DNA from 2 places in the Streptomyces sp. NPDC104202 genome. Region 2 is predicted to be linked to the other one. Evidence: riboswitches for the same ligand, from Rfam matches in the RefSeq annotation. Region 2 holds a riboswitch; the other holds the start of a gene.

Region 1 (11,275 bases), on a different contig from region 2:
CAGGCGCCCGCTCACACGGCGGCGCGCTGGTAGAACGGGCGGACCCGCTCCAGCATCCAGTCGCCGACCGGGTCCTGCGCCATGTCGAGCAGGATGAGGTTGACCGGCCAGGCGACCTCGACGCGGCCGAGGGCCCTGCCGAGGGCGTCCAGGGGCGCGTTGCGGTCGACGCCGTCCCAGGCGGCCAGCTGGACGCCGACGAAGAGGGCGGGTTCGGTGCCCTCGACGCTGGCGAGCGCGCGCCGGGCGCTGGTGACGACGCCGGTGGCCTCGAACTCGGCGGAGGCCGCGGCGAGGAAGTCGACCGGGTCGTCCTGCCAGTCGGGCTCGAAGAGCCGGACGCGGCCGCCGGAGGCGGGGCCGTCGAGCGGGGTGCGGCCGGTGCGGCAGAGTTCGGCCACGGCCGGCGGCGGCAGCGGGACGCCGACGGTGCCGCCGGGGTTCACGGCGATGCCGAGCTGCGGGGGAAGACCGCGGGCGAAGTCACGGGCGGGGGCCACCGCGAAGGACATGTGGGCTCCGACACAGGCGAGGAACTGCTGCTCGGAGCTGAAGACGGGGACGTAGGCCGCGCCGTCGATCTCCAGGGTGGGCAGGTCCAGGTCGGGACTGTCGGGGCCGCCGCCGTTGGGCAGGGGCACCCAGACCGCGCTGCGGCCCAGCACCTCGACGAGCCGTCCGCCCGCCGCGGGGTTGCCCAGTGAGGCGGCAAGGGCCTCCTCGAGCTCGTTGCCCGGCCACGTCACGTCCACGGTCGCCTTTCCCCTTCTCGCACGGCCTGCCGCACCGGCCGCCCGGCAGCACCCTAACGCCGCCCCGGCGCCGCCGTGGCCAAAAGGGAAGGGTACGGGCCCTTACGGGGCCGGGGGCTGTCAGGCGGCCTCGCGGAAGGAGATGCGCCGCAGGGTGTCGGCGGCCTCGCGGTCGAGGAGGGTCACGGAGGCGCAGCCGGGCGGGAGGCCGCCGGACTCGGCGGCGCGCAGGAGCCGGCCGACGGCTCTGCGGTGGCGTGCGAAGGCGTAGGCGGAGACGCCGCGGCCACGGGCGCGCTGGCCGGCCCGGGCGGTGTCGGGGGTCACGTCGAGCAGGACGAGGTGGAGGGCGCGGCCGCGGCGGCGGGCCTCACGGGCGAGCCAGCCGCGCACCCAGGACTGGGTGCCGCAGTCGTGGACGGTCACGCTGGCGCCGGAGCGCAGGGCGCGGCGGAGTCCGGCGTAGTGCGCGAGCCGGACGAGGGGGCGGTAGACGGCGTACGGCAGGAGGCGGGGCATGCGGGCCTCCCAGCGCTCGCGGGCGTCCTGGGAGTCGATGCCGTGGCCCTCGGCGGCGCGGCGCATGAGGGTGGACTTGCCGCTGCCGGGGAGCCCGGAGACGACCACGAGGTCACCGGCGGCGAAGGTGAGGGCGCGGGGGCCCCGGCCGCCGCGCTCGCGCAGGTCGCGCAGGAGGCGGCCGCGGCGGCGGGTCCGGGCGCGGGCACGCTGGGACGGTATGCCGGTGCCGGCCGCGTACGCGCCGGTGTGCTGGATCCTCATCGCTCCCCCAGTCGGGTCTCACGAGACCTGAGAAGACCCTTGCCCAAGAAGTGTAAAGAAACGGTAATGGCACACAAGCGATTTGCCCCGCCGACACCGCGTGCAATGATGTGCGCGCCAGGCGCGCACAGTCGCCACACAATCGCATACCGGCCGCTCGAATCCGCGCGGGAGAGTTCCGGACAGCCGAGCGCGTCCGGACGCCGAAGGAGCAAGACCCTCCCTTGAATCTCTCAGGCCCCGTACCGCGCGGATGAGGCAGATCTGAAAAGCGGGACACCTCGCGTGTCCCCACCCAAGGTGCAAGCCGAGGATGCCCTCGGTGAACCTCTCAGGTTCCATGACAGATGGGGAGGACGTCCTCGCCCGTCATGTGTTTTCGTCACCGATCACGCCCTTGGGACCCGGGAGCCACCCCATGACCACTGCCCCCCGTCTGACCGCCCTCGATGCCCTGCATCGTTCGCTGGGCGCGACCATGACCGACTTCGCGGGCTGGGACATGCCGCTGCGGTACGCGAGCGAGCGCGAGGAGCACAACGCGGTCCGCACCCGGGCCGGGCTCTTCGACCTCTCCCACATGGGCGAGATCACCGTCACCGGCCCGCAGGCCGTCGAGCTCCTCGACCACGCGCTGGTCGGCAACATCTCCACGGTGGGCCCGGGCCGCGCCCGCTACACGATGATCTGCCGGGAGGACGGCGGCATCCTCGACGACCTGATCGTCTACCGGCTGGGCGAGACGGAGTACATGGTCGTCGCCAACGCCTCGAACGCGCAGGTCGTCCTGGACGCGCTGGTGGCGCGCGCGGAGGGCTTCGACGCCGAGGTCCGCGACGACCGCGACGCGTACGCCCTGATCGCGGTGCAGGGCCCGGAGTCCCCCGGCATCCTGAAGTCGCTCACCGACGCCGACCTGGACGGGCTGAAGTACTACGCGGGCCTGCCGGGCACGGTCGCGGGCGTCCCCGCGCTGATCGCCCGCACCGGCTACACCGGCGAGGACGGCTTCGAGCTGTTCCTCGAGCCGGAGCACGCCGAGGGCGTCTGGAAGGCCCTGACCGAGGCGGGCGCCCCGGTCGGCCTGATCCCCTGCGGTCTGTCCTGCCGCGACACGCTCCGCCTGGAGGCGGGCATGCCGCTGTACGGCCACGAGCTGACCACCGCCCTGAACCCCTTCGACGCCGGCCTCGGCCGCGTCGTGAAGTTCGAGAAGACGACCAACGGGGGTCGCTTCGTCGGCCGTGAGGCGCTGGAGAAGGCCGCCGAGCGCGCCGAGACCGCCCCGCCGCGGAAGCTGGTCGGTCTGGTCGCCGAGGGCCGCCGGGTCCCGCGGGCCGGCTTCTCCGTCGTCAAGGACGGCGTGGTGATCGGCGAGGTCACCTCCGGCGCCCCGTCCCCGACGCTCGGCAAGCCGATCGCCATGGCCTACGTGGACGCGGCGCACGCCGCTCCGGGCACCGAGGGTGTAGGTGTGGACATCCGCGGCGCCCACGAGCCGTACGAGGTCGTCGCGCTGCCGTTCTACAAGCGCCAGAAGTGACGCATCCGTCTCACTCCGCGTCTCACCCCGTAAGACCCACGTTCATCAGTACTCCCCCGATCCAGGAGAATCAGGTCATGAGCAACCCCCAGCAGCTGCGCTACACCAAGGAGCACGAGTGGCTGTCGGACGCCGTGGACGGCGTCGCGACGATCGGCATCACGGAGTTCGCCGCCAACGCGCTCGGTGACGTCGTCTACGCCCAGCTCCCCGCCGTCGGCGACACCGTCACCGCGGGCGAGACCTGCGGCGAGCTGGAGTCGACGAAGTCCGTCAGCGACCTCTACTCCCCCGTCACGGGCGAGGTCGTCGAGGCCAACCAGGACGTGGTGGACGACCCGTCCCTGGTGAACACGGCTCCGTTCGAGGGTGGCTGGCTGTTCAAGGTGCGCGTCGCGGGTGAGCCGGACGACCTGCTCACCGTCGACGAGTACACCGCGTTCTCCGCCGGGAACTGAGACCGGGCCCGAGACCCCTTAGGGATCGATTCATGTCGCTTCTGAACACTCCCCTCCACGAGCTGGACCCCGACGTCGCCGCCGCCGTCGACGCCGAGCTCCGCCGTCAGCAGTCCACCCTCGAGATGATCGCCTCGGAGAACTTCGCTCCGGTCGCGGTCATGGAGGCCCAGGGCTCCGTCCTCACCAACAAGTACGCCGAGGGCTACCCGGGCCGCCGCTACTACGGCGGCTGCGAGCACGTCGACGTGGCCGAGCAGATCGCGATCGACCGGATCAAGGACCTGTTCGGCGCCGAGTACGCCAACGTCCAGCCGCACTCCGGCGCCTCCGCGAACCAGGCCGCCCTCTTCGCGATCGCCCAGCCGGGCGACACGATCCTGGGCCTGGACCTGGCGCACGGCGGTCACCTGACCCACGGCATGCGCCTGAACTTCTCGGGCAAGCAGTTCGACGTGGTCGCCTACCACGTGGACGAGGCCGGCCTGGTCGACATGGCCGAGGTCGAGCGCCTCGCCAAGGAGCACCGCCCCAAGGTGATCATCGCGGGCTGGTCCGCCTACCCGCGCCAGCTGGACTTCGCCGAGTTCCGCCGGATCGCCGACGAGGTCGAGGCGTACCTGTGGGTCGACATGGCCCACTTCGCGGGCCTGGTCGCGGCCGGTCTGCACCCGAACCCGGTCCCGTACGCGGACGTGGTCACCTCCACCACGCACAAGACGCTCGGCGGCCCCCGCGGCGGCATCATCCTGGCGAAGAAGGAGTTCGCGAAGAAGCTGAACTCCTCGGTCTTCCCCGGCTTCCAGGGCGGCCCGCTGGAGCACGTGATCGCGGCCAAGGCCGTCTCCTTCAAGGTCGCGGCCTCGGAGGAGTTCAAGGAGCGCCAGCAGCGCACCCTGGACGGCGCCCGCATCATCGCCGAGCGCCTGGTGCAGGACGACGTCACCGCCCACGGCGTCTCGGTCCTGTCCGGCGGCACGGACGTGCACCTGCTCCTCGTCGACCTGCGCGACAGCGAGCTGGACGGCCAGCAGGCCGAGGACCGTCTGCACGAGGTCGGCATCACGGTCAACCGGAACGCCGTTCCGAACGACCCGCGCCCGCCGATGGTCACCTCGGGTCTGCGCATCGGGACGCCGGCGCTCGCCACCCGCGGCTTCGGGGCCGAGGACTTCGCCGAGGTCGCCGACATCATCGCGGAGACCCTGAAGCCCGGCTTCGACGCCGAGTCCCTCAAGGCCCGGGTCACCGCGCTGGCGGACAAGCACCCGCTGTACCCCGGTCTGAAGTAATTTCGTACGCTTTTGTTCGTACGAAGCTCCGGGGCACCGCGCACACCGGACAGTGAGCGCGGTGCCCCCGCTCTTGTCGTCACGCCCCGCCGCACGCTCTTCTGCACCACCCCGGCAGACAACGGCGTCTAGCCCCCCACAAGGAGTCCTTCCGTGGCCATCTCGGTCTTCGACCTGTTCTCGATCGGCATCGGCCCGTCGAGCTCCCACACGGTGGGCCCCATGCGCGCGGCGCGGATGTTCGCGCGCCGGCTGAAGAACGAGGGGCTGCTGGCCCACACGGCGGCGATACGGGCCGAGCTGTACGGCTCGCTCGGCGCCACCGGCCACGGCCACGGCACCCCCAAGGCGGTCCTCCTCGGCCTGGAGGGCAACTCGCCGCGCACCGTGAACGTCGAGACCGCCGACGACGAGTTCGAGCGGATCAAGGCGAGCGGCCGGATCAACCTGCTCGGCGCCCACGAGATCCCGTTCGACTTCGACGCCGACCTGATCCTGCACCGGCGCAAGGCGCTCCCGTACCACGCCAACGGCATGACGGTCTTCGCGTACGACGCGGAGGGCGGGCTCGTCCTGGAGAAGACGTACTACTCCGTCGGCGGCGGCTTCGTCGTGGACGAGGACGCGGTGGGGGGCGAGAACCCGATCGTCCCCGACGACACCGTCCTGAAGTACCCCTTCCGCACCGGTGACGAGCTGCTCCGCCTCGCGAAGGAGACCGGCCTGTCGATCTCCTCGCTGATGATGGAGAACGAGAAGGCCTGGCGCACCGAGGACGAGATCCGCGCGGGCCTCCTGGAGATCTGGCGCGTCATGCAGTCCTGCGTCTCGCGCGGCATGTCCCGCGAGGGCATCCTGCCCGGCGGCCTGAAGGTGCGCCGGCGCGCCGCGAACCTGGCGCGCAAGCTCCGCTCCGAGGGCGACCCGAAGATGCACGCCATGGAGTGGATCACCCTCTACGCGATGGCCGTGAACGAGGAGAACGCGGCGGGCGGCCGGGTGGTCACCGCCCCGACGAACGGCGCGGCCGGCATCATCCCCGCCGTCCTGCACTACTACACGAACTTCGTGCCCGGCGCCGACGACGAGGGCATCGTCCGCTTCATGCTGGCGGCCGGCGCGGTCGGCATGCTCTTCAAGGAGAACGCGTCGATCTCCGGCGCCGAGGTCGGCTGCCAGGGCGAGGTCGGCTCGGCCTGCTCGATGGCGGCCGGCGCGCTCGCCGAGGTCCTCGGCGGCACCCCGGAGCAGGTGGAGAACGCGGCCGAGATCGGCATGGAGCACAACCTGGGCCTGACCTGCGACCCGGTCGGCGGCCTGGTCCAGATCCCGTGCATCGAGCGGAACGGCATGGCCGCGGTCAAGGCCGTCACGGCGGCGAAGATGTCGATGCGCGGCGACGGCAGCCACCTGGTCTCCCTCGACAAGGTCATCAAGACCATGAAGGAGACGGGCGCCGACATGAGCGTCAAGTACAAGGAGACCGCGCGCGGCGGTCTCGCGGTGAACATCATCGAGTGCTGAGCCCGTTCCGCGGGCGGCCCGCCGGCCGTCCGGCGTTCCCCGGGCCGGGCGGCCGCCGCCGCCCGGGCCGGGGCCCGGGTCGGTAGCGCACCCAGAGCACGTAGACGTCCGGGCGCGACGGAGCGAGGGGCTCGCAGAAGAAGATCGTCGCTGTGCGGTGTGCGTCGGCTGCGCAGCCGGGTCGAGCAGACCGTCGCGGACAGGGCCGCCCCATAGGTCCGGGCCGATAGCCCGATCACGCCGGGGCCGGCACCACGCTCCTGCCCGTCTCGTGCGCGTACAGCATCGCCCGGTCCCGGAGCGAGGCGTGCACCGCCATCCGGGCGTCCCGGCGCCGCTGCGCCGGCCCGTCGGGCAGGTGCAGGATGCCCGCGTTGCCGCGCGAACCGCGCTGGATCTCCGCCGTGCGCGGGATCCGCAGCGACTGGTAGCGGTCCAGCCGGGCCGCGGTCGTCGCCGCCGCCGGATCGGCCAGACAGGCCGCCAGGTCCATCGCGTCCTCGACCGCCTGGTTGGCGCCCTGCGCCATGAACGGCAGCATCGGATGGGCCGCGTCGCCGAGCAGGGTCAGCCGCCGCGACGACCAGACCTCCAGCGGCGGACGGTCGTGCAGCGCCCACTGGTGGGTCGTCTCCACGGCCGCCACGACGTCCGCGACCAGCCCCGTCCAGCCGCCGAAGACCGCGCGCAGCGCCTCCGGGTCGCCGGGGGCCGACCAGGACTCGCCCGGCGAATCGGCCATCGGCACGGTCGCCGCGAAGCTCAGGTACTCCCCCGCCGCGACCGGGTAGCAGACGAAGTGCCCGCCCGGACCGAGCCAGAGCCGCACCAGGGGCTCGCGGGCCGTGTCCGGGAGCGCGTCCACCGGCACCAGGCCCCGGTAGATCCCGAGCCCCGAGAAGACCGGCTCGTCGCGCCGGAAGGTCTCGCGGACCGTCGAGTGGATGCCGTCGGCGCCCACCACCAGCTCCGCGTCGCGGACCGTGCCGTCCTCGAAGGCCAGCGCCACCCCGGCCGGGCCCGTCTCGCGGGCCCCGCTCAGCCGCTCGCCCAGCTTGAGGGCGCCGGGCTCGACCAGCGAGAGCAGCGCGTCGTGCAGATGCGCGCGGTGCACCGCGTAGTACGGCGCCCCGAACATCCCCTCGCACGCGGCACCCAGCGGCGTCCGGGCGATCGGCCGCCCGCTCCACCCCCGGACCTCCATGGCCTCGATCGCCACCGCCCGCTCGCGCAGGGCGGGGCCGAGGCCGAGCCGCAGGAGCGGCCGGACCGCGTTCGGCGACAGCTGGACCCCGGCCCCCACCTCCGCGAGCCGCCGCGTCTGTTCGTACACCGTGTACGGAATGCCCATGGAGGAGAGCGCACCGGCCAGCGTCAGTCCGCCGATGCCGGCGCCGACCACCGAGACGTGCGGCCGCTCCTCCGCTCCCCACTCGTCCAGATCCCCGAACCGCACCTTTGAGACCGCCTTCCGCGTCGCTGCTGTGTCGGCACCGTCGGCGTCGCCGGCCGCGGTCCCCCCGCGTCCCGGCCGTCCGCCGCACCCCGAGCATGGGCGGCCCGCAGGCCCCCGGCAACGCGGGTCACGCCCGGGGCTGACAACTGTCGCGGCTTCCATGACGTGCGTCACCGGCGCCCCGGCGCCACCGCTCCGCGCCTCCCCCGCGCCCCTAACGTCGAGGCCGCGCCCCGGAGTCCGTCTGCGGGCGACGACCCCACGACGTCCCACGACACCACCGGGAGAGACAGATGACACGAGCCGAGGGACCGCGGTGACCGCCGCGGTGGCCGTCGAAGGCCTGCAGAAGCGGTACGGCGACCACGAGGCCGTCCGCGGCGTCGACTTCACCGTCGCCGAGGGCGAGATCTTCGCCCTGCTCGGGCCGAACGGCGCGGGCAAGACCACCACCCTGGAGATCCTGGAGGGCTTCCGCGACCGCGACGGCGGACGCGTCGAGGTCCTCGGGCGCGACCCCGGCGTGAAGGCCGACGGCGCCTGGCTGCGCGGCCAGGTCGGCCTGGTGCTCCAGGACATCGCCGTCGAGCCCTACCTGTCGGTGCGCGAGACCGTCGCCCGCAACGCCGGCTACTACCCGGACCCGCGCGACGTCGACGAACTGCTCGACCTCGTCGGCCTGGACGAGAAGCGCGGCGCCAAGGTGAAGGACCTGTCGGGCGGCCAGAAGCGGCGGCTCGACCTGGCGCTCGGCGTCGTCGGACGGCCCCGGCTGCTCTTCCTGGACGAGCCGACGACCGGCTTCGACCCGAACGCCCGCCGCGGCGCCTGGGACGTCGTGCGCAACCTGCGCGACGACGGCACCACCATCGTGCTGACCACCCACTACATGGACGAGGCACAGGCGCTCGCCGACTCGGTCGTGGTCATCGCCGAGGGCCGGATCGTGGCCTCGGGCACCCCCGAGACGCTCGGCGGCCGCGACAGCGCGCAGACCCGGATCCGGTTCGCGCTGCCGGCCGGCGCCTCGCTCGCCGACGTGCCGCTGGCCGTGAGCGACGTGGAGGACGGCCTGGTGACGGCCGAGACGACCGAGCCGACGACCGCGCTGCACCGGCTGACGGGCTGGGCCCTCGACCGGGGCACGCCGCTGGACCGCCTCACCGTCGAGCAGCCGACCCTCGAGGACGTCTACCTCAGCCTGACCAGCGAGTACGTACAGCAGGAAGCCTCCTCGCCGTCGTCCGGCCGGGGGCGCACGTCGCCCGCCGGGCGGGGGCGCCGACCCGGACGGAGCCGCTCATGACCACCCTGATCCCCCCGACCACCGACACCGCCCCGGCGGCCCCGGCGCCGCGCGCCGCCGCGCCGCGCGAGCGGAGCGCCCTGGCGCTGCTCGCCCACCAGATCCGTTTCGAGCAGCTGTCGTTCTGGCGCAATCCGCAGTCGATGGTCTTCACCTTCGTGCTGCCGATCGTCATCATCGGCATCTTCGGTGCCGTGTTCAGCGGCAGCGAGGGCCAGGAGTTCTTCTTCGGCCTCACCGGCATGCAGTACTACACGCCGGTGATCGCCGCCGTGTCGGTGCTCGGCGCCTGCTACGGCCAGCTCGCGATCGTCCTGGCCATGCGCCGGCAGACCGGCATCCTGAAGCGGCTGCACGCGACGCCGCTGCCCGCGTGGGTGTACTTCGCAGGTCTGCTCGTGCACTGCGTCGTCGTCAGCATCGTGGACGTCGCCCTGGTCTTCGGCATCGGCGCCCTCTACGGCGTCGACCTGCCCACCCACTGGGGCGCGGTCCTGGTGACGCTGGTGCTCGGCGCGGCGAGCTTCTGCGCGCTCGGCGTCGGCGTGGCCTCGTTGATCAAGAACTCGGAGGCGGCCCCGGCCGTCGTGCAGTTCATCCAGTTCCCGCTGGTCTTCATCTCGGGCAGCTACTTCCCGATCCACGCGGAGCTGCTGAACACGATCGCGGGCCTGCTGCCCGTGAAGCCGTTCAACGACGCGATGCTGGCGCTGTTCACGCACGACGCCGGCTTCCAGTGGCGCGACCTCGCGGTCCTCGCCGCCTGGGGCGTCGTCGGCGCCCTGATCGCCGTCCGCAGCTTCCGCTGGGACCCGCGCCCCGAGTAGCGGGGCGAGCACCACGAAAAGGCCCGGCCGGGGAAACCGGCCGGGCCTTTCGTGACTCCCCGTGGGGGGGCGGGGGTCAGGGGACGGGCACCGCCGGGGAAGCGGCGCCGCGCGGCATCGGGGTGTGCTCCGGTACGGGGAAGGCGTGGGCGAGCACCGCGTAGGTGCGGAGCTCCTCCAGGAGGCTCAGGCCCAGCCGGTTGTGGAGCATGTGCGCGTGCGAGAAGAGGACCATGCCGGGGTGGGCCGGGGAGTGCGCGCGGATCTCGTCGGCGTGGGCGGCGAGACGGGCGTGCCAGCCGGCGAACGGGCCGTGGGCGCCCGGGTCGAGGGTCACCGCTCCCTCGACCCGGGTGATCGTGTCGAGGAGCGCGGCCGGGTGGCCGGCCTCGGCGGCCCAGGCGCGCCAGGCGCCGAGGCCGTGCGCGTAGTAGTACGCGCGCTCCGCCGGGTCGCCGACCGCGGCGGCGACGGCGACGGTGCCGCGCAGGGCGAGCAGGGCCCGCTGCCGCTCGCCGGTCACCTTCGGGAGGGCGGCGAGGACCAGGTTGCTGGACAGGGCGAAGAGGGACTCGGCGGCCGGCATCAGGGCCTCGCCGCCGTAGCGGTCGAACTCCGGCTCGTAGACGGCCGGATGGACGCCGGGGGGCAGCAGGTCCTTCACGGAGGTGTTCTCGCCGGTCTCGCCGGCGGCGGCGAGCCGTTCGGCCCCGCTGCGGTAGGCGGCGGGGTCGAGCGGCTCCTCCCCGGGGGCGGGGACCCCGGCCACGGCGAGGCGGGCCCCGAGGGACGCCTCGACACGGGCCCGCGCGGCGGCGTCGAGGCCGCCCACGCGGAGCCGCAGGTGCGGGCCGGACTGCCAGTAGCGGATGAAGAACCACGGAGTGCCGGGCGCGAGTTCACGGACGGTGGGTCCGATGACGTCGGTGACGACCCGGTCGTGGGCGGAGCGGGCGGTGGTGCCGAGGTGCAGATGCCAGGCGGTCCATGCGGTCCGCGGCGCGGCGGCGGGTGGGGTCACGGGGACGCTCCTTCAGAGTCTGAGGTCGAGCAGCGCGCCGCCGGTGGACTGCGGCACCCCCACGACCACGGACAGGACGATCATCTCGTCCGGGTCCAGGCCGAGGACGCGCTGGGTGGGGATCTCCTTGAACGCCCGCACGGGGCGGGCGAAGAGGCCGGAGGCCGCCGCGGAGAGGCAGAGGCCGTGCGCGGCCCAGCCGGCGGCGTGCTGGACGGCGCCCCAGGCGGCCGTTCCGAGCCGCTCGAAGAGCGCGCGGGGACGGACCGACAGGAAGACGGTGAGGGGGGCGTCGCGGATGCCGCAGCCGTTG
Region 2 (11,275 bases):
GGCGGTTGGCCGATAGGCTGGACGGAGAGCACCACCGGCACATTCCGGGGGCAAGGAACGCGCGACATATACCGGCGTCCTATTGTTCGGGAAGCCGGGGGCACAATTCGGCCGTCCCCCGTCGCGCCGAATTCGCAGGTGAGCGGCGAGAGGTGGCTTAGATTCCGCCCGGAAGCCCCTGGATTAAGGCTCGATGACGCCTTGTCAGGAATATCGGCGGCGTCTAGCGGAAACACTGTGTGAACACGTGTCGTATAAACTCCGCGGACGAGGCAGAGTGTTGGCGCCCGGCCATGGCCTCATGGCCCCCTCTCTGGCCCCGCCGCCGACAGCGCCGTCGTACCTGCCCACGCGTCACCGTGTCTCCTGAGCGAGAGGCGACCCACCATGCTCCGACCCTCCCCGGCACCCGTGCCGGCCCTCCGCAGTGTGCTCGCGGCCCTCGGTTCGCCGACCGCCGTCCGCGAGGCCCGAACGCCCGCTCTGCGGGCCGCGCAGGGACCACTGAGCCCCGAACACCCGCTGCCCGTGCACGTCCTCGGCGTCGCAGGAGCCCCCGGGATCGCGCCCCGCACCCGGCTCGCCGGCTGGCGCTTCCTGATCCGGCACGGGGAGCGGACGATCGCGGCCGCGGACACCATGCTCACCCCGGACGGCTGGACCTTCTCGCACTTCTTCGAGGGACCGTACGTCACCGCGACGGAGCGGGCGCTGCTCCAGGCCGAGACGCTGCCGGGCGCGTACGAGCCACGGCTGCTGTCCGTGCCGGAGCTCTACATGCTGACCCTCTGGCTGCACGCCGAACCGGACGCGGCCGGCACGGCCACCGCCCCGGCCGCGGCCGACCTGATGGTGCCGCTGGCCCCCGCCCCGCCGGGGATCGCGGCCCACCGGCCGTACCAGGTCGCCGACCTCCTGCCCGTCCTCAGTACGCGTCTCGCGCCGCCGCCCCTCCTGGGCTCGGCGGCGCCCGCCTGATCCATCCCACGCGCCCCACGCCCCGTGGCCCGGTCGGGTCACGGGGCGCACTGCTGCCCGGGGCGCGCGCTCGAACGAGCGCCCCGAACACACCCCCCACCGGACGGACTAGCCCGCTGGGACCACCCCGAACCACCCGAAGAGACGGTGCAGTTGACCTGAACCGCCCCTGCGGGTGATGCGTCTTCCCCGGAGAGGACGAGCTGACGTGAAATACCTGCGGAAGACCGTCCGTGGGGCAAGACTGGGAACGGACCGAACCGACCGACGGGGGCGGCGATGAGCGCGAACAGCCGCAGGACATCCACCACGACGCAGCGAAAGAACCCACCCATGTGCCAGCATCAGCCTGCCTGTCCCACCGCCGACTCCGCCGACCGGGAGGCGGCCCGACCGATGGCGCACCATCCGGAACAGGGCTGGAGCCTGCTGTGCAACGGCGTCCTGCTCTTCGAGGACACCGGTGAGCTCCTGCCGGACGGGCAGATCATCGCCCCGCACCGGCCGCTGACGACGGGACGGGTGACGACCGCCGCCTGAGCGGGCGGCGCGTCCGGCGCACGGGAAACGCCGAGGGCCGGCCCGGAGGAGATCCTCCGGGCCGGCCCTCGGTGCGTGCTCAGTGGTCGTACTCGTCCATGGGCGGGCAGGAGCAGACCAGGTTGCGGTCGCCGAAGGCGCCGTCGATGCGGCGCACCGGCGGCCAGTACTTGTCGGCGGCCGAGACGCCGGCGGGGAAGACCGCCTCGTCACGGGTGTACGGGTGGTTCCACTCGCCGCCCAGCGCGGCCGCGGTGTGCGGCGCGTTGTGCAGCGGGTTGTCCTCGGCGGGCCACTCGCCCGAGGCGACCTTCTCGATCTCGGCGCGGATCGCGATCATCGTGTCGCAGAAGCGGTCCAGCTCGGTGAGGTCCTCGGACTCGGTCGGCTCGATCATGAGCGTGCCGGCCACCGGGAAGGACATCGTCGGGGCGTGGAAGCCGTAGTCGATGAGGCGCTTCGCGATGTCGTCGACGGTGACGCCGGTCGCCTTCGACAGCGGACGCAGGTCCACGATGCACTCGTGGGCGACCAGCCCGGCCGGGCCGGTGTAGAGCACCGGGAAGTGCGGCTCCAGGCGCTTGGCGATGTAGTTCGCCGCGAGGACGGCGACCTGGGTGGCGCGCTTGAGGCCCTCGCCGCCCATCAGGCGGACGTACGACCACGAGATCGGCAGGATGCCGGCGGAGCCCCACGGGGCGGCCGAGATCGGGCCGACGCCGGTCTCCGGGCCCGCGGTGGGCTGGAGCGGGTGGTTGGGCAGGTACGGGGCGAGGTGGGCGCGGACGCCGACCGGGCCGACACCGGGACCGCCGCCGCCGTGCGGGATGCAGAAGGTCTTGTGCAGGTTCAGGTGGGAGACGTCGCCGCCGAAGTGGCCGGGCTTGGCCAGGCCGACGAGGGCGTTGAGGTTGGCGCCGTCGACGTACACCTGGCCGCCGGCCTCGTGGACCTCGGCGCAGATGTCGGCGACGTGCTCCTCGAAGACGCCGTGCGTCGACGGGTAGGTGATCATCAGCACCGACAGCTCGTCGCGGTACTGCGCGATCTTGGCGCGCAGGTCCTCGACGTCGACCTCGCCGTCGTCGGCGGTCTTGACGACGACGACCTTCATGCCGGCCATGACCGCGGAGGCGGCGTTGGTGCCGTGCGCGGAGGACGGGATGAGGCAGACCGTGCGCTGCTCGTCGCCGTTGGCGCGGTGGTAGGCGCGGACCGCGAGGAGGCCGGCCAGCTCGCCCTGGGAGCCGGCGTTCGGCTGGATCGACACCTTGTCGTAGCCGGTGACCTCGGCGAGGCGCTCCTCCAGCTCGGTGATGAGCGTGACGTAGCCCTGGGCCTGCTCGACGGGGGCGAAGGGGTGCATCTGCCCGAACTCGGGCCAGGTCACCGCCTCCATCTCGGTCGTGGCGTTGAGCTTCATCGTGCAGGAGCCGAGCGGGATCATGCCGCGGTCCAGCGCGTAGTCGCGGTCGGCCAGCTTGCGCAGGTAGCGCAGCATCGACGTCTCGGAGCGGTGCGCGTGGAAGACCGGGTGGGTCAGGTACGAGTCGGTGCGCAGCAGCGCGGCCGGCAGCGCGTCCTCGGTGACGGCGTCCAGCGCCTCGACGTCGGCGGTGACGCCGAAGGCGCCCCAGACGGCGGCGAGCTGCTCGCGGCCGGTGGTCTCGTCGCAGGAGATCGACACGCGGTCGGCGTCGACGCGGAAGAGGTTGACGCCGGCCTCGCGGGCGGCGGCCACGACCTCGTCGGCCTTGCCCGGGACGCGGGCGGTGAGGGTGTCGAAGAAGGTGCCCTGGGTGAGCTCCACGCCGCCGGCGGTCAGGCCCGCGGCGAGGATGGCGGCGTACCGGTGAGTGCGCTGGGCGATCTGCCTCAGGCCGTCCGGGCCGTGGTAGACGGCGTACATGCCGGCCATGACGGCGAGCAGGACCTGCGCGGTGCAGATGTTGCTGGTCGCCTTCTCGCGGCGGATGTGCTGCTCGCGGGTCTGCAGCGCGAGGCGGTAGGCGCGGTTGCCGTCGGCGTCGACGGAGACGCCGACCAGGCGGCCGGGGAGGGAGCGCGCGTGCTTGTCCTGGACGGCCATGTAGCCGGCGTGCGGACCGCCGAAGCCCATGGGCACGCCGAACCGCTGGGTCGTGCCGACGGCGATGTCGGCGCCGAGCTCGCCGGGCGAGGTGAGCAGGGTCAGCGCGAGCAGGTCGGCGGCGACGGTGACGATCGCGCCGAGCCCGTGGGCCTGGTCGACGACGGCCTTGATGTCACGGACGGCACCGGAGGCGCCGGGGTACTGGAGGAGGACGCCGAAGACGCCGCGCTCGGCGACCTCGGCCGGGATGCCCTCGGAGAGGTCGGCGACGACGACCTCGACGCCGGTGGGCTCGGCGCGGGTCTCGATGACGGCGATCGTCTGGGGCAGGGCGTCGGCGTCGACGAGGAAGACGCCGTTCTTGACCTTGCCGACGCGGCGGGACAGCGCCATGGCCTCGGCGGCGGCGGTGCCCTCGTCGAGGAGGGAGGCGCCCGAGGTGGGCAGGCCGGTCAGGTCGGCGACCGTCGTCTGGAAGTTCAGCAGGGCCTCCAGGCGGCCCTGGGAGATCTCCGGCTGGTAGGGCGTGTACGCCGTGTACCAGGCCGGGTTCTCCATGACGTTGCGGAGGATGACCGGCGGGGTGAAGGTGCCGTAGTAGCCGAGGCCGATCATCGGGGCCAGGACCTGGTTGCGGTCGGCGAGCGAGCGCAGCTCGGCGAGGACCTCGGCCTCGGTGCGCGCGGAGGGAAGCCCCAGCGCCTCGGTGTTCTTGATCACGTCCGGCACCGCGGCGGCGGTGAGCTCGTCGAGCGAGCCGTATCCGACCTGGGCGAGCATCTTGGCCCGCGCCTCGGCGTCGGGGCCGATGTGCCGCTGCTCGAACGGGATGCCCTGCTCGAGCTCGGAGAGCGGAATGCGGTTGGCGGTCATGTACGGAGGCCTCCTGGTCGTCACGACCTGCGAGGGGCACCACGGCGCGGGTACCCGGACGGCCTCCCCCTCTGTCATCTCAACCTGAGAGTTTCACCGGCACGCCTCACGGCACGCCGGCTTTCACCGTCGGTGAGAGCGGGACACCGTCGGGCATCCGCTCTGCTTTCCAGAGTGACCTCGTCCGCGCGGTACAGGGGCCTGAGAGATTCCGGGGAGGATTTGCTCCTTCGGCGCCCACCGGAAGGTTTCTCCGGGGGACTCTCCCGCACGGGGTCGACAGCCACAGCCAGCCTACCAGCGCGGTTGTGGCTGCCATCGCTCAAGTGGCCGACATCCCAGTTGTGCACTTTGGTAGGGGTGTAGAGCAGTTGCGACCAGTTGGAGGGACCGTGCAGACCGACATCGATCCGCGCAGCCTGATCGGCCGCAAGGCGTACGACCGGAACGGACACAAGATCGGCACCGTGGACGAGGTGTACCTGGACGACGCGACCGGCGTCCCGGAGTGGGCCGCGGTCCGCACCGGACTCTTCAGCCGGGACGCGTTCGTGCCCCTGGACCCGAGCGACCTGCTCGACGACGGGCTCCACATCCCCTACGAACGCGCCCTCATCAGGGACGCCCCCGACTTCGGCGTGGGCCGTCACCTCTCCCCCGAGCAGGAACTCCAGCTGTACCGCCACTACAGCCTCGCCCTGCCCCCGCCCCCCTCCGACCACCCCGACACCGACTTCGGCCGGCTCGCCGGCTCCTGACGCTCCGCGCCCCGGCCCTCCCCCACCCGCGGGCGGGCCGAGCCCGGCCGCCCCGGTCCGCGGCGACCGGCCCGCCCGTCCGCCGCGGCGGACGGGGCCTATCCCACGAGCGGCAGCGGTTCCCCCGCCACCAGGTCGGGATCGTCCACGGCGAACGTCCGAACCCGCCCCGGGGCGGTCGACCCAGGTTCTTCGAACCGGACGGTGACCCGTCCGAGGCCGCTGCCCTGCACCCAGCCGGGACCGTGGACCGCGTGCCGGACGTCGTGCCCGGGCGCCCAGTGGCGCTCCACGGGCTCGGGCGCCCCACCCGGCCCCTCGGCACCATCCGCATCGCCCGAGGCGCCCTCGGGGGTGCTCAGGGCCGTGGAAACGCCCTCGTCGGGCGCCGGCTCACCGACCCCCTCCGCCGCGCCGGCCGCCTGCGCGAAGAGGTCCTCCTGCGTGTAGTCCGCCAGCCCGCTCACCCCGACGCCGAGGAGCCGTACGCCACCGGTGGTGTCCACCGCCTCCAGGAGCCGTCCGACGGCCTCGCGCACGACGGCGGGATCGTCCGTGGGACCCCGCAGCGTCTCGGACCGGGTCAGCGTCGAGAAGTCGTAGCGCCGGACCTTCAGGACGATCGTCCGGCCCGAGTGGCCCGAGGCCCGCAGCCGCCCCACGCACCGGTCGGCGAGCCGCTCGACCTCCACCCGGATGCGCACCCGGTCGTGCAGGTCCACGTCGAAGGTGTCCTCGACGGAGACCGACTTGGCGTCGCGCTCGGCGACCACGGGCCGGTCGTCGTGGCCCAGGGCCATCCGGTGCAGCGACGCCCCGTGCGCCCGCCCCAGCAGCCGCACGAGCTCGTCCTCGCCCGCCTCCGCGAGGTCGGTCACCGTGGTCATCCCGGCCCGCCGCAGGTGCTCCCCGGTCGCCGGCCCGACACCCGGCAGGATCCGCACCGACCGCGGGCCCAGCAGCTCCCGCTCGGTGCCGGGCTCGATCAGGACGAGGCCGTTCGGCTTGGCCTCCTCCGAGGCGATCTTCGCGATCATCTTCGACCCGGCGAGCCCCACGGAGCCGGTCAGCCCCGTCGTCGCCAGGATGTCGGCCCGCAGCCGCTCCCCCGCGGCCCGGGCGCCCGCGCTGTCGTCGGCGACCCCGCCGGCCTCCAGGTCCACGAACGCCTCGTCGAGGCTGAGCGGCTCCACGAGCGGCGAGAGCCGGCCGAGCAACTCCATGACCTGCTCGCTGATCGACCGGTAGAAGGCGAAGCGCGGCACCAGGTAGGCGGCGTTCGGCGCGAGCCGCCGCGCCTGCCCCATCGGCATCGCCGAGTGCACCCCGAAGCGCCGCGCCTCGTAGGAGGCGGTCGCGACCACGCCCCGCGGTCCCAGCCCGCCCACGACGACGGGCTTTCCGCGCAGGCTCGGCTTCGCCGCCTGCTCTGCGGCGGCGAAGAACGCATCCATGTCGAGATGCAGGATCGTCGGCGCGGCTCTCACGGTTCCGATGCTGCCTTACGCCACTGACAACGGCCCCGTACCCGGGCGGCCGGTCCACCCGCCACCGGCCGGCACGGGGGTCGCTCAGACCGCCTTGTCGCGCCGCCGCCGGGCCAGCTCGTCGCCCGGGTTGTGCCCGACGAGCGTCTCGCCCGTGTCGACCCGCTCCCCGTGCAGCTGCGAGAGCGCCGACTCCACGTCCCGCCACACCACGCCGACGGCGATGCCGAAGACGCCCTGCCCGCCCTGGAGCAGGTCGACGACCTCGTCCGGCGAGGAGCACTCGTACACCGTGGCGCCGTCGCTCATGAGCGTCATCCGCTCCAGGTCGCGAAAGCCCCGGGCGCGCAGGTGCTGCACCGCCGCCCGGATGTTCTGCAGGGCCACCCCGGTGTCCAGGAACCGCTTGACGATCTTCAGCACCACGACGTCGCGGAAGCTGTAGAGGCGCTGCGTCCCCGACCCGTACGCGGGCCGCACGCTCGGCTCCACGAGCCCCGTGCGCGCCCAGTAGTCCAGCTGCCGGTAGGTGATCCCGGCGGCCGCGCAGGCCGTCGGTCCCCGGTACCCGATCGTCTCGGCCGTCACGTCCGCATCCGCGTCCGTCCCGAAGTCGCCCACACTGCCGTGAAGCGGATACGGACCGCTCCCCCCGGACACGCGTCCGAGCGAGCTCCCTGCCGTACCGTCCGCGCTGCTCATCACGCCGACCCTCCGTCCTTGACCTGCCCACACGAAGGTAGGCAGTCACTCGGGGTGCGTCAACGATCGCCACACTCGGCACGCCGAGTGATAATCACCCTGAGAGTGGTTTCCCGTGTCCCTCTCCGGGGAAAGGCTACTCGAATGCCCTGACGGCACCCCGGGAACGGCCTCCGGACGGAGCGCCTCGCCTCACTGGCTGTTGGTCCCGAAGTCCTCCGGTGAGATCTGGTCGAGGAACTCGCGGAACTTCTCCACCTCGTCCTCCTGCTCGTCCGGAATCGCGATGCCGGCGTCGTCCAGCACACCGTCGCTGCCGAAGATCGGCGTCCCGGTCCGCAGGGCCAGCGCTATCGCGTCGGACGGGCGCGCGCTCACCTCGACGCCGCTGGCGAAGACCAGCTCGGCGTAGAAGACCCCGTCGCGCAGATCCGTGATGCGGACCTCGGTCAGCTCCTGTCCCACGGCCTCCAGCACGTCCTTGAAAAGGTCGTGCGTCAGCGGCCGCGGCGGCGCCATCCCCTGCTGGGCGAAGGCGATCGCGGTCGCCTCCCCCGGTCCGATCCAGATGGGGAGGTACCGATCGCCTCCCACTTCACGCAGGAGCACGATCGGCTGGTTGGAGGGCATTTCCACCCGGACACCCACAACGTCGAGCTCGTTCACACAGCAACCCTAGGACGTGCTCGACCGGTTTGGATAGTCGGGCCCCTCCGGGCTCACTGCAGGCGGATGCCCAGAGCCGTCTGCACCAGGGCCGCGTGCAGCCGCACCGACTGGACCGCCAGCTCCTGCGCGGTGGCCTCCGCATGGGCCCTGGTCTGCGGGTTCCGGTGCCGGCGCAGCGGCGCGACCACCTGCTCGATGAGCCCCGCCTCCCGGTCCGCGGCCGCCTTGACGGCCCGCAGGTGCCGGGGTTCCAGACCGAATCTCCCCAGGTCCGCGACGAGCCGGGCGACGGTCACGGTCTCGGCGTCGTAGCCCCCGCCCTCCGCCTCGGCGATCAGACCGTACGACTCCCACGCGGCGAGCTCGGCCTCGGTCACCTCCGCGGCGGCGATCAGCTCCGCCCGCCCGATCCGCGCGGCGGTCGGCGGCTCCGCGTCCTGTTCCCACGCCCCGTCGAGCAGGTCGCGCCGGCGCCCGGGCGCCGGGAGCGGGATCTGCTCGCCCCGCGCGAGGGCGTCGAGGTGCTCGCGGATGACCTTCAGCGGAAGATAGTGGTCCCGCTGCATCCGCAGGATCTGGGCGAGCCGCTCCACGTCCTGCGGGCTGAACTTCCGGTATCCGGAGGCCGTACGGCGGGGCTCGACCAGCCCCTCGGCCTCCAGGAACCGGATCTTGGAGATCGTCACTTCGGGAAATTCGTCACGCAACTGGTTCAGCACCGTGCCGATGCTGACCAGCCGGTCGCCCGCGGCGGCGGTGCCGGATCCGGCACCGCCCGTCGGTGTTCGCAACATGGACCTTCCCTGAAGGCTTCTCCGAGGCGTCACACGCCCCGCTGGCTCGAGTAGAAGACCAGCCGGTACTTGCCGATCTGCACCTCGTCGCCGTTGGACAGAACGACCGAGTCGATCGGCTCACGGTTGACGTACGTGCCGTTGAGGCTGCCGACATCGGCAACGGTGAAGCTGCCGTCCTGCGCCCGCCGGAACTCGACGTGCCGCCGGGAGACGGTGAAGTCGTCCAGGAAGATGTCGCTCTGCGGGTGACGCCCGGCCGTGGTCAGCTCACCGTCGAGCAGGAACCGGCTGCCGGAGTTCGGGCCCCGGCGCACCACGAGGAGCGCGGAGCCCAGCGGCAGCGCCTCCACGGCCGCCAGCGCCTCCGGGGAGAGCGACGGCAGCTGCGTCTGACCGGTGACCTCGGCGTCGTACGCCTCGAGCCCCGAGATGGAGATCGTGGACGTCGTCTCCGACGCGCGCTCGGCGGCGACTCCGCCCCGCAGCGGCGTACCGCAGTGGGAGCAGAAACGACTGTCGGCCGCGTTGCGGTGACCGCACCTCGTACACACCGGCATGGACGCGTCCTCCTGCCGCGGCATCCCCGCGGAGGTCTGTGTCGCGTACGGGTCGGGGGTAAACCCTCCACCCGTACTTGAGGTTGATGGTTCTCCGAAACCTATGCGGGCGGCCCCGGCGGGGTCAACAGACGACGCGCCGTACGCGCCCGGAACGTCACCGCCCTGGCCACCGACCTCATCGCGGAAGAGCGGGCGTTCGCCACCCTGCTCCTCGCCCTGGGCGTGGCGCGACGCGCGGTGCTTGGCGTTGCCGCCGTCCTCGCGTCCGCTCTTGCCGAACAACTTCGCAAAAAAACTCACGGGCGATTCCCCTTGACCGAAACAGACCCGCCCGTGGGGCAGGACGAACCGAGATCCATCACACCTGCCGACCCGGACACCTTCACAACGTCCGCAGCCTCCGGACAGTTTCCACCAAGCACCACCGTTGTGGTGCGCCGACCCCCCGCAACGTCATGCCCTTGTCGCGGGACCCCTCCGCCCCCTCTCACTGCGAGGACGACTGAGCGTAGTCAGGCCGCTTCGCGGGTCGCAAGGCATCGACGACGATCTTCGCCGACCGCTCCACCGTGGCCGTGGCCTGCTCCTTCTCCAGGGTCTGCACGACACCGCCGGGGATGTTGAGCGCGGGCTCGAGATCCTCCGGCTTGCCGATGACCTTGAAGACGTACGGAGCGGCCACCTTCGTTCCATCGATGCGCATGTCATCGCCGCTACCGGTGAAATAACTGTCCGCGACCACGCGCACACCGTTGACCTGGATCGCCTCGGCGCCCGCGGCCCGGAGCTCCTGGATCGCGTCGAGCAGCATGTCCGACTCCACCGCGCCGCCGGGGTCCCCGATGGTCAGGGTGACTCCCGGACCCTGGGCGGCGACCGTGCCGGCCAGGATGCCGAGCTGCTGCTCCTTCTCCTGGGTCTGCCGGCGCGCCTCCTCCGCCTGGTCCGAGCTGGACTCCAGCTCGGAGCGCTGCTTCTCCAGCCGGGACTGCTCGTCCTCCAGGCGCTGCGTGCGGTCGTCGAGTTCGTCGAGGATGCGCACCAGGTCCTCCTGGCGCGCCCCGCGCAGCGCGCTGTTCTCGCTGGTCGAGGAGACCTGGATGGCCAGACCGAGACCGAGCACGAACAGCAGGAGGGCCACGATGAGTTGCGCGCGCGTCACCCGCGGCGGCCACAGCGCGGACGCCAGCCTCCGCCGGCCGCCCGACTCGCCCCCGGAGGCCGCGGAGGCCCCGGACGCCGCGTCGGGCGCGGACGCCGCCGGCGTTCCGGCCGGGGGCACGTCCGTACGCGGCATCTCCTCGGGAGGCAGTTCCCCGGCCGCGGCCGGGTCGCCGACGGGAGCCTTCGCAACCTCGGGCGCCTTCGGCAGCTCGGGCTCGCGGACGGCCCCGGGCGTCCGGGGCTCCTCCGGCGTCCGTCGGCCCTCGTCGTCCAGCGGGACCGCGGACTCGTCGGGCCCCTCGTGGTCTCCGGGCTTATGTGGACCCTGGGGGTCCAGGGGGCCCTGGGGACTCCGCGGATCCTGGGGGTTCAGGGGGTTCTCGCTCATCGGCCTCACGCCCGGAACACGTGGCGCCGGATGGCGGCCGCGTTGGAGAAGATCCGGATGCCGAGCACGACGACCACACCGGTCGACAGCTGCGCGCCCACGCCCAGCTTGTCGCCGAGGAAGACGATCAGCGCGGCCACGACCACGTTCGACAGGAACGAGACCACGAAGACCTTGTCGACGAAGATCCCGTCGAGCATGGCCCGCAGACCGCCGAAGACCGCGTCGAGGGCGGCGACCACGGCGATCGGGAGATAGGGCTCGACC

Evidence for each region. Region 2 has a riboswitch for glycine ahead of gcvP (aminomethyl-transferring glycine dehydrogenase). Riboswitches for the same ligand answer to the same signal wherever they lie in the genome.
Region 1: it holds a riboswitch for glycine, as region 2 does, so the genes downstream of both, gcvT (glycine cleavage system aminomethyltransferase GcvT) here and gcvP (aminomethyl-transferring glycine dehydrogenase) in region 2, are expected to answer to the same signal.

What each region holds. Positions count from the first base shown of each region.
Region 1 is NZ_JBVJMN010000019.1:4,325-15,599, forward strand. Features, by position in the region: gene ACZ60W_RS14980 (enhanced serine sensitivity protein SseB) at 12-752, opposite strand; gene ACZ60W_RS14985 (AAA family ATPase) at 873-1,535, opposite strand; glycine riboswitch at 1,694-1,793, shown strand; gene gcvT (glycine cleavage system aminomethyltransferase GcvT) at 1,954-3,078, shown strand; gene gcvH (glycine cleavage system protein GcvH) at 3,156-3,536, shown strand; gene ACZ60W_RS15000 (serine hydroxymethyltransferase) at 3,569-4,828, shown strand; gene ACZ60W_RS15005 (L-serine ammonia-lyase) at 4,982-6,352, shown strand; gene ACZ60W_RS15010 (FAD-dependent monooxygenase) at 6,588-7,808, opposite strand; gene ACZ60W_RS15015 (ABC transporter ATP-binding protein) at 8,125-9,114, shown strand; gene ACZ60W_RS15020 (ABC transporter permease) at 9,111-9,941, shown strand; gene ACZ60W_RS15025 (thiopeptide-type bacteriocin biosynthesis protein) at 10,018-10,962, opposite strand; gene ACZ60W_RS15030 (hypothetical protein) at 10,975-11,275, opposite strand, start outside.
Region 2 is NZ_JBVJMN010000099.1:4,502-15,776, reverse strand. Features, by position in the region: gene ACZ60W_RS35915 (hypothetical protein) at 388-978, shown strand; gene ACZ60W_RS35910 (DUF5999 family protein) at 1,312-1,518, shown strand; gene gcvP (aminomethyl-transferring glycine dehydrogenase) at 1,598-4,483, opposite strand; glycine riboswitch at 4,663-4,762, opposite strand; gene ACZ60W_RS35900 (PRC-barrel domain-containing protein) at 4,876-5,241, shown strand; gene ACZ60W_RS35895 (DNA polymerase IV) at 5,340-6,728, opposite strand; gene ACZ60W_RS35890 (MerR family transcriptional regulator) at 6,813-7,430, opposite strand; gene ACZ60W_RS35885 (bifunctional nuclease family protein) at 7,623-8,096, opposite strand; gene ftsR (transcriptional regulator FtsR) at 8,150-8,893, opposite strand; gene ACZ60W_RS35875 (FHA domain-containing protein) at 8,923-9,864, opposite strand; gene ACZ60W_RS35870 (DUF881 domain-containing protein) at 9,944-11,008, opposite strand; gene ACZ60W_RS35865 (small basic family protein) at 11,014-11,275, opposite strand, start outside.